Regions from separate parts of the Pectobacterium carotovorum genome, predicted to be linked through region 3. Evidence: predicted binding sites of a transcription regulator. Region 3 holds the regulator's gene; each other region holds the start of a gene.

The links. Region 3 encodes LexA, which represses DNA repair genes until DNA is damaged. Its sites were predicted from a motif close to TNCTGTATGTACATACAGNA; they were not measured.
Region 1: sulA (SOS-induced cell division inhibitor SulA) is a predicted target of LexA. The motif match lies at 1,258-1,277, and genes of this name have one in related genera.
Region 2: R9X49_RS05180 (DNA translocase FtsK 4TM domain-containing protein) is a predicted target of LexA. The motif match lies at 1,562-1,581, and genes of this name have one in related genera.

What each region holds. Positions count from the first base shown of each region.
Region 1 covers NZ_JAXAFK010000001.1:2,160,328-2,163,745, forward strand. The annotation lists gene yccS (YccS family putative transporter) at 1-438, shown strand, start outside; gene R9X49_RS09610 (TfoX/Sxy family DNA transformation protein) at 455-1,075, opposite strand; gene sulA (SOS-induced cell division inhibitor SulA) at 1,299-1,805, shown strand; gene ompA (porin OmpA) at 2,168-3,268, shown strand; gene matP (macrodomain Ter protein MatP) at 3,414-3,418, opposite strand, start outside.
Region 2 covers NZ_JAXAFK010000001.1:1,169,886-1,173,303, forward strand. The annotation lists gene trxB (thioredoxin-disulfide reductase) at 1-445, opposite strand, end outside; gene lrp (leucine-responsive transcriptional regulator Lrp) at 1,031-1,525, shown strand; gene R9X49_RS05180 (DNA translocase FtsK 4TM domain-containing protein) at 1,640-3,418, shown strand, end outside.
Region 3 covers NZ_JAXAFK010000002.1:306,212-309,629, forward strand. The annotation lists gene plsB (glycerol-3-phosphate 1-O-acyltransferase PlsB) at 1-769, opposite strand, end outside; gene R9X49_RS13395 (diacylglycerol kinase) at 897-1,262, shown strand; gene lexA (transcriptional repressor LexA) at 1,373-1,981, shown strand; gene R9X49_RS13405 (CsbD family protein) at 2,480-2,689, shown strand; gene zur (zinc uptake transcriptional repressor Zur) at 2,753-3,262, opposite strand; gene R9X49_RS13415 (pirin family protein) at 3,384-3,418, opposite strand, start outside.

The DNA.
Region 1 (3,418 bases), on a different contig from region 3:
AAAGATAATAGCCTGCCTTATCGCATTGCCCGCCGAGATGCGCATAACTGCGATGCAGAACTGGCGTCCGTCGTATCGAATATGTCTTCAGAACCCCACACGACCCGAAACAAGTTAGACAGCGCATTTCGCTTCATGTGTCTGAATCATACGTTGTTAAGCTACATTTCAACGCTCGGTGCACACCGCGGGAAAATTACCTCATCGGAAACGCTGCAGTTGCTGGATGATGCCGTTTGCCATGTTGATGACGCGCTACACTGTAGCGAAGAGGAAAGTTTGCGAATCAATCAGGGATTGAAAACTATTACCACCAGCATTCAATCCCTTTCACCCGAGTCAGACAGTAAAGAATCATTAATTATTCAGCAAATCGGCCTGCTGCTCGGTCTCTTGCCTGAACTCGTACAGCTAAAAAATGACATAATTACACAGTGAAAATAGCGCGCATTTCTTAGTGTTTTGATCCTTTGGAGACCGCATTGTTCTTATACCATTCCAACAATTCATTGCGGATACCACGAGGAAGTGCCGCCTGATGCGTGCCGCAAATGGCGCCGGCAAGCGCCAATAGCACGTTGACACTCAGATTAGCGCGAACCTTTCGCAATTCGAGATAGCTATTCTTCGCGCCATAATGCTGTAATTCATCAATATTTCTTATCCCCGCTTTCCACAACAGGCGTTCAATATCATGGTTGAGATTCGGGAGATCCTTTAGCCGTCCGTTGGTGCTTCTGACGGCTTTATCATACTGCGCACCAACCAACGCCAAACGGGCAAAATACAGGAGCTGCACAGGTTCTTGCCATAATGCTTCATCAACAAGAAAATAATTCAACGGAACTGGCATACCGCGTTTGGTATAAATCAGATGAGGCATATCACGCTGCTGAAAATATTTTTCATCCTTCTTACTGGCGCGAAGATAAAGCTCCCCTTCCGACACCAGTCCAAAAATCGTTTTATTTGCTGCGATGCTGTAGCCACCAAATTGGGAACGTGAAGTGATGTCCCCCAAAGATGAAAAAGAATGCTGAGATTGCAAAATCCTTTTTTTGCATAAATGCTTCATTGCCATAATCCTTAGTATTGAAATGATCTCTTCCTGAACAATTAAAAATATCTGTAGCAGGAACAAATAATTAAACACAGCCCCGATGCGGCTTCAAACAGTAAATGTGTTTACTGTCTCTTGCATAAGGAATATGCGAAGCGCTTTCAAAAAATCAGGTTGATTTTCACGCACACAGCAGATACTGTATGTTCATACAGTAATACTATGGGTAGAACTCATTATGCGTACGCAATCAATCAGCTCTCACAACGTTCAGTCGTCATCGTTTTCTGCAAGTCAGCATGCTGCGGGAACCTCGAGCAGCGCGGGCGGAATTATCAGCGAAATCGTGTACAACGCCGATCAGCCCATAGTCACACACCTGTTATTACCGCTCTTACAGCAGTTAGGTACGCAATCCCGTTGGTTGCTATGGCTTTCTCCTCAGCAAAAATTGAGCCGTCCCTGGGTACAGCAATCTGGGTTACCGCTGGATAAAATGGTGCAACTTCACCATATCAATCCGCTGTTTACGGTTGATGCCATGGAGAGGGCCCTGCTGACAGGAAACTACAGCGCGGTGTTGTGCTGGTTACCACATGAATTAACAGAAGAAGAGAAGGTTCGGCTACGCCACGCCGCACAGGCAGGAAATACATACGGCTTTATTATGCGGCCAGAAAGTACTGGCGGTGACGCCTATAGACTATTTCCCAGCCTTAAAATTCATTCGACATTGTATCATTAAGTAAATTAAGAATTTTCTCAGCCCTGTCTGGTTATGTGCTATACAGATCGCCGCAGAGCGGTATTCTGCGGGCTTTTTGGGTATATTTAATACAGCTAAAAGGCGTAAGATCTGTCAAAAGCATCTACTATTTGTTAGCAAGTATGTATGAATCGTGCGGTTTTCTTATGACGCAAATCACATCATACTTGTAACTTTCTCATCACGTTGTAGACTTTAACTCGCTGGAGTTGCTCTTTTATAACGTCAGTTGACTGACAGTGAGTCATAAATAAGGGCAAAGTCTCCAACCAAAGGATTTTAACCAAAGGTTTATTAGCCCATCAGGTTAATTACCGATTTGGATGATAATGAGGCGTAAAATGAAAAAAACAGCTATCGCAGTTGCAGTGGCACTGGCTAGCTTCGCGACCGTCGCGCAAGCAGCTCCTAAAGACAATACCTGGTACACCGGTGGTAAACTGGGTGTGTCTCAATTCCACGATACTGGTTTCTACGGAAATGGTTACACCGGTGTCAACAACAACCCAATCAAAAGCAAGTTAGGCGCTGGTGCATTTGTTGGTTATCAAGCCAACCCGTACCTGGGTTTTGAACTGGGCTACGACTGGCTGGGCCGCATGAAGTATGCTGGTTCTACTGCTAGTGCAGCAGACAGCGCGAGCTTCAAAGCACAGGGCATCCAACTGGCTGCTAAACTGAGCTACCCAGTTCTGCCGGATCTGGACGTTTATACTCGTCTGGGCGGTATGGTATGGCGCGCAGACAGCCATGCAGCTACCTCTGTAAACACCGGTACAAGAGCTGACATCAGCAACGACGACACTGGCGTTTCTCCGCTGGCTGCGATCGGTGTTGAATACGCTATCGACAAAAACTGGGCTACTCGTGTTGACTACCAGTGGGTAAGCAACATTGGTGATGCTGGTACCGTTGGTGCCCGTCCAGACAACATGCTGATGAGCGTTGGCCTGTCTTACCGTTTCGGCCAGGATGACCGTGTAGCACCAGTTGTTGCTCCGGCTCCAACTCCAGCTCCGGCTCCAGTTGTTGAAACCAAGCGTTTCACGCTGAAATCTGACGTCCTGTTCAACTTCAACAAAGCAACGCTGAAAGCAGAAGGCCAGCAATCACTGGATCAACTGTACACTCAACTGAGCTCTCTGGATCCGAAAGACGGTTCTGTTGTTGTTCTGGGCTTCACTGACCGTTTAGGTTCAGAGCAATACAACCAAGCCCTGTCTGAAAAACGTGCACAGAGCGTCGTGGATTACCTGGTTTCTAAAGGCATCCCTGCGAACAAAATCTCTGCTCGTGGCCTGGGTAAATCTCAACCTGTTACCGGTTCTACCTGTGACAACGTGAAACCTCGTGCTGCGCTGATCGACTGCCTGGCACCAGATCGTCGCGTAGAGATCGAAGTTAAAGGCATCAAAGACGTTGTAACTCAGCCTCAGGCTTAAGTTATTAACGAAAAAAACCTCGCTCCGGCGAGGTTTTTTTATGTCCGACATCTTTCTTCGCTACCCTAACCGTTGCTGCGCAACGTTGAAAAACGCTCCCTGCGTTTTTATGCCTGCTTATCGGCAAGACAAATGACAAGCCCAGTCACA
Region 2 (3,418 bases), on a different contig from region 3:
CTTTCTGATTGCGGTAGAAGAACCCGTCACAGGTTGCACAGGCGGAAACGCCCTTGCCTTTAAATGCCTCTTCAGACGGCAGACCAAGGTAGCGAGCCGATGCCCCGGTGGCGATGATCAGCGCGTCACAGGTGTACTCGTCGCTATCACCAAATAAACGGAAGGGACGGTTCTGCAAATCAACACGTTCAATATGATCGAAGATCACTTCGGTATTGAATTTGGTCGCATGCGCGTGCATGCGTTCCATTAACAGTGGGCCTGTTAAATCATCGGCGTCGCCCGGCCAGTTTTCTACTTCGGTCGTGGTCGTCAACTGACCGCCTTTTTCCATACCAGTGATTAATACTGGCTGTAAATTCGCCCGTGCAGCATAAACAGCGGCAGTATAGCCAGCAGGGCCTGAACCCAGAATCAATAACTTGTGATGTTTAACGGTACCCATGCTTTCCTCATTTCATGACGGCGGATAATGTTCATATGAGCGGTCTCTACGACAAACACGCTGACTTATTACAAACAGTCTCTACCACGGACAATGAGAATGATTGTAAGGAAATTACAGGAGTAAAAAAAGTATGCAGAAAAGTTGCTGGCTATTTGTTTAATCGTTAATGACGATGGTGACGACAAATCGCTGAAAAATCAGCCACATTCATAAGTAAAATGATTGAAGTCACCTCGGCGAATGGCTCTGGCTTATCCAATCTGGCAGTTTCTTCTGATTTTCGTTGTTTTGCTTTGACAATCGGCTGTGCATTTGCGAAAACATCTGGGTAAGAGGAAATTTTTTGTATGTGAACAGTTAAAAGCTCGGCTTTTTATTCGTTTTTGCGCAGGTAGTAGGCCTTTGGGCCACGGATATGACGTGATGGTCTTTTTCGCGGGTGAGCAATACGTGGGGCGAGAACGAGAAGTTAATGACTTTTGATATACAAAATAGGCAGCGTGTCTTCTTTAAGGGTAGCTCTGATACATGAGGTCTATCGGGGTAAGCGGGTGCAGGGAAAAGTGAAGAGAGACAATAATAATGGTAGACACTAAAAAACGGCCAGGAAAAGATCTCGATCGTATTGATCGTAACATCCTGAACGAATTGCAAAAAGATGGGCGTATTTCCAATGTCGAGTTGTCCAAACGTGTTGGGCTGTCGCCAACACCTTGTCTGGAACGTGTGCGTCGTCTGGAAAGACAGGGGTTCATTAACGGCTACACAGCACTGCTAAACCCGCATTATCTGGATGCGTCACTGCTGGTTTTTGTTGAAATAACGCTAAACCGCGGCGCGCCTGATGTGTTTGAACAGTTTAATGCTGCGGTGCAGAAGCTGGAAGAAATTCAGGAATGTCATCTGGTTTCTGGTGATTTTGACTACCTGTTGAAAACGCGCGTGCCGGATATGTCTGCTTACCGTAAGCTCCTGGGTGAAACGCTGCTGCGTTTGCCGGGCGTAAACGACACCCGTACTTACGTGGTGATGGAAGAAGTGAAGCAAAGCAACCGTCTGGTTATTAAGACGCGATAAACGTGTGGGTGCAAAACCCGATAAATTCAGCTACACTCCTGTGAATTTATACAGTCCCAGCGCCGGGTTTTCTCGGCGCTTTGTCATAAACCTTACAGGCCCCTGGAGAGACTCTTGAGCCAGGAATATACAGAAGATAAAGACGTTACCCTGAAAAAACTCAGTGGAACACGTCGCTTGCTTGAAGCGATTTTAATCGTTGTGGCACTTTTTGCAGTTTATCTCAGTGTCGCACTACTCAGTTTCAGCCCCTCCGATCCCAGTTGGTCACAGACTGCATGGCACGAGCCGATTCACAACCTTGGTGGTGTAGCAGGCGCATGGCTGGCGGATACGCTGTTCTTTATTTTTGGTGTGCTGGCCTATGCCATTCCGCCGATTATGTTATCCCTGTGCTGGGCTGCTTTCCGCCAGCGTGATAACCACCAGTCTATCGACTACTTTACCTTTTCACTTCGCCTGATTGGGACATTGGCGCTGATCCTGACCTCGTGTGGTCTGGCTGCGTTGAATATTGACGATCTCTACTATTTTGCTTCCGGTGGTGTCTTGGGAAGCCTGTTGAGCAGCTCAATGATCCCGCGTTTCAACAGCATGGGCGCGACGCTGATTCTGCTGTGCGTGTGGGGCGCTGGGTTAACACTGTTTACCGGTTGGTCATGGTTAACGATCGCTGAAAAAATTGGTGCCGGTGTTTTGGGCTGTCTGACATTTATGTCAAACCGCTCACGTCGCGATGAAGACTACCGCGAAGAAAACGACCGTGAAGAAGATGAACGCGATGTGCTTAACCTGCGCCACGATGAAGCGTCGGATGAGGCGGTAACGCAACAGCGCGATGACGATGATGTGCTGTTTTCTGCGCCTTCTGTGGCTGATGCTGCAAACGACATTGTGGCAGAGAATAAGATGGAAGCGTCATCATCTTCCGCCGAAAGCGCGTCGGCCACTACAGCAGAGAACTTCTCAGCAGAAACGTCAGCAGCAGGGTCAACATTCCCTGAACTGGCTGCGTCTGATTCGCGGTTGCCTGACGCATCGTCTGCTATTGTGCCACCTGTTGCCCCATCTCCGATTGATACGGCATCGTCGCTAAACCCGCCGCTGTATTCGTTTGAAATCCCTGAAACGCCTGCTGCGATGCCAGAGATTGCGACGTCGCCTGAACGCCATAGCAGCGCGTATGCACCTTACGGGAATAGCTACGGAGAGAGTGCTGTACCGCCAATCGTAACGGCACCGGTGGTTCAGCCCTTTGCTGAAGCGCCACAGCCTGCACGTGATGCGGATTTCAACGCGAACAATACCTTTATGCCGGCGTTCAGCGCCGATGGGGATGACAACCCGCAGATTAAACGCGGCGTCGGGCCGGAACTGCCGCGCCCTAATCCGGTGCGCATTCCTACTCGTCGCGAATTGGCGTCATATGGAATCAAACTGCCATCGCAGCGGTTGGCCGAAGAGCAGGCAAGGTTACAGGCGCAGAATGAGAGTGCGGAAACGGAATTGACGAACGATATCTATCAGGAAGAAACACCGGATGATATTGCCCGTCAGGAAGCCGCTTTGCAGCAGGAATACCTGAATCAGCAGCGTCAGCGTTACGGTGATGAATATCCGTTACAGGAAGAAGATGAAGACGCGCTTTTGCAAGCGCAGCTCGCGAGAGATTTCGCTGCACAGCAGCAGTCTCGTTATGATGCTAATGCGTTGCAGCGCGATGAGGGCATGCCAGCTCCGGCAGCATCGCCAGTGGTCAGTGAGCCAGTTCAGCCAGCTCCTGTGGTAGCGCATAACGACTTTTCATTCTCGCCGTTTAGCGCGGAGAATAATCGTGAGCCTGAGCCGCCTACGTTTAGTGAACCTCCGTATACGCAACCGTCTTATCGTGCC
Region 3 (3,418 bases):
CGATTTCTTCCATCAGCGCAATCGCGTTCTGCTGCGCTTTCTCAGTAGAAATCTTCTTACTGCGCGCCTCATCGTCTACGGCTTTCTTGATTGCTTTGGAATCCAGCAGCTTATTAAACAGCTCCTGACGTACCGGCAAACGCGGGCCAACCGCCGCCAAACGCTGGCGGGAGAAGTGCATACGCGCGACGCGCGCCAGTTTGTGGGCTATGGTTTTGTCAGTACCATGTTCGGTCGCCATATAGCGCAGCGACACCGGGCTGGAGAAGCGGACAAAGCTGTCTCGGCCTAGCCACAGGACGGCGAAGAATTTCTCAATGCCGTTGAGCAAGCGCAGGTGTGGTGCGGCCTGAGCGTGGCTTTCCCGACCCGGAGAACGCCCAAACATTACAGAAACCGGCACCATCTGTACGTCTAAATCTGGATTAGCGCGATGCAAATCCAGATAGTCGTGGAACAGCTTGACGGATTTCTGCTTGGGAACGTAATAGCGAAAGACGCGCGGCCCGTCATTAATAAAGACGTGGCTGGGGAGTTCGACGCCGTTGAATTCGAACGACTGCGAGGGATCGGGTAACCCCAATGCCAGGCACTTCGCACGTAGCGTCAAGAGATCTGCCTGAGAGTTATAAGGCAGAACATAGAGTATAGGACGTGAGGGATCTAACCCTAGCTCGACCACGGGATCTGCGGGAATAACTTTGCTTTTAACCAGCAGTTTTAGTGGGAGATTCAATAGTTTATAGTAAATTTTACGCCAACCTGACATAACAACTTGGAGCCTCTTGTTAGCAATGCGCCGCAAGGATACCAGAAACTGCGCCGGAGATCTGTGGTGATGAGACAACGTAGGTGCGTTAAAATGCGAACTATTTTGCGTAAATAATGGAGGATAAATGAATAAAGCAACGGGGATGACCCGGATTATTAAGGCGACCGGTTATTCCCTTAAGGGGCTAAAGCAGGCGTGGCAGCATGAGGCGGCGTTTCGTCAGGAAACAATACTGACGATTGTCGGCGTGATTATTGCGTGTTTGCTGCCAGTTACGCTGGTCGAAAAACTGCTGCTGATCGGGTCTGTCGTATTGATTATGCTTTTTGAGTTGGCTAATAGCGCGATTGAAGCAGTTGTCGATCGTATTGGCCCTGAGCATCACGAATTATCCGGAAGGGCGAAAGATATCGGCTCGGCGGCTGTTTTTGTTGCCATCGTGTTAGCCGCTGTCGTGTGGGGCAGCATCCTCTGGCAACATTTTGCCTGACGGTACGCATAAATGAATAAAAGTCAGAGGCTTTGCCGATATCTCCATTCCCAATTGTGGCTTACCTGTATATACTCACAGCAAGACTGTATAAACAACCAGGGGGCGGAATGAAAGTATTAACAGCAAGGCAGCAGCAGGTTTATGACCTGATCCGCGATCATATTGCGCAGACCGGAATGCCGCCAACGCGCGCGGAAATTGCTCAACAGCTGGGGTTTCGCTCTCCCAATGCGGCTGAAGAACATCTGAAAGCGCTGGCGCGTAAAGGTGTGATTGAAATTGTATCGGGTGCTTCTCGCGGTATTCGTCTGCTGATGGAAGAAGAGACGGGTATTCCTCTGGTTGGTCGCGTGGCTGCAGGTGAGCCTCTGCTGGCGCAGGAACATATCGAATGTCACTATCAGGTTGACCCAGCCATGTTCAAACCCAGCGCTGACTTTTTGCTGCGGGTGAGCGGTATGTCGATGAAAGATATTGGTATTATGGATGGCGATTTACTGGCCGTGCATAAAACAGAAGATGTACGCAACGGTCAGATTGTCGTCGCACGTATTGATGATGAAGTGACGGTGAAGCGCCTGAAAAAGCAGGGCAATACAGTGCATCTTCTCGCGGAAAACGAAGAGTTTGCCCCCATTGTTGTCGACCTGCGTCAACAAAGCTTTTCGATAGAAGGCTTAGCGGTTGGCGTCATTCGTAACAGTGACTGGAGCTAACGATTCACCGAGATGCACTGCTCGTCTGTTTGAGTCAGTGCATCATCCTCTTTGTGTTAATTGCTTCATGTGCTAGTCACTTTATGTGTGGGTTGCCCCCGTGTGTTAATCTGCTGGCTGTATATATTTCGTTACATTTAGCGTGCGTTTTCTGCGATTCCTCTTACCACCTGTTTTTCCTCTGCTTTTGCGGTGATTTTCTCTTTCTTAACGTCTTGCCCAGTTACTGATTCCTGGTTTTTCATTTTAAGTGAAATATTCGGCTATAATTTTTATCAAGGTAAGCATTTTAATCTTGATTTGGTCGTTTGGTGATTGATTACCAGCCATCACATTTAGGTTAGCCCGGCAGTCAAGGGAGACAGTGGCGAAGAACACCGTGATGGTTCACACCATGATGACGCTGCTTACTGAATAGACCGATTTATCTGACACTGACGCCTACGTCGGTAGTCATGATTCATTTATGCGCAATACACCTAAGGTATGGAGATTCTTATGAATAAAGACCAAGCCAGCGGTAACTGGAAACAGTTTAAAGGTAAAGCGAAAGAGCAATGGGGTAAATTAACGGATGACGATCTGACGGTCATCGAAGGTAAGCGTGACCAACTGGTAGGGAGAATCCAGGAGCGTTACGGGTACGCAAAAGAAGCGGCAGAGAAAGAAGTGAAGCACTGGGAAGAGCACCACAAATATCACTGGTAGTGAACGCGATAGCTCTTCGCTGAAAGGACGATAGCCCTCGGGGCTATCGTTTTTTAATAGAGATTAACGCTTTTTAATCGGAACCGTATGGTCGTGATCGCAATGATCCGGCTGATTGCACGATGCCACTTCCTGACAGCCACCACACAGCCCGTGAGCTTCCACAACGCTGTGGCGTAGCGTAAATCCTGACTGCTGTGCCAGACTACGCAGCGTTTCTTCTACACCTTCGGTTTGACGTTCTGTAACCTGTCCGCAGCGATCGCAGATGAACAGAGCTGACGTATGGCTGTGGTCTTCGATATGGTGACACAGCACGTAGCTGTTGTTTGACTCGACGCGATGAATGAAGCCTTGTTCCAGCAGAAAATCCAGTGCGCGATAGACGGTCGGCGGTTTCGCCTGAGGTTCGGAAACGCGCAGCAGATCCAGCAGGTCATAAGCGCTGATAGCACCGGACTGCTGTGCCATTAGGCGTAAAACCTCTAACCGCTGCGGCGTGAGACGCACAGCGCGCTGCTGACAAATCTGTTCAGCCTGGGCAAGAAGTTTGTCCTGTTTGGTTGAATCCATTGTCATATCACCCTGACGCATTGAGGAACAAGACGGATATCTTACCACGACTGAATAAAAACGCCGAACTGGCGGCGTTTTCCTGCAAAAACCACTTCCTGTAAAAACAACGGACAGAACGCTACACGACCAGGTCGATGAGCAGCGCTCGCAAAG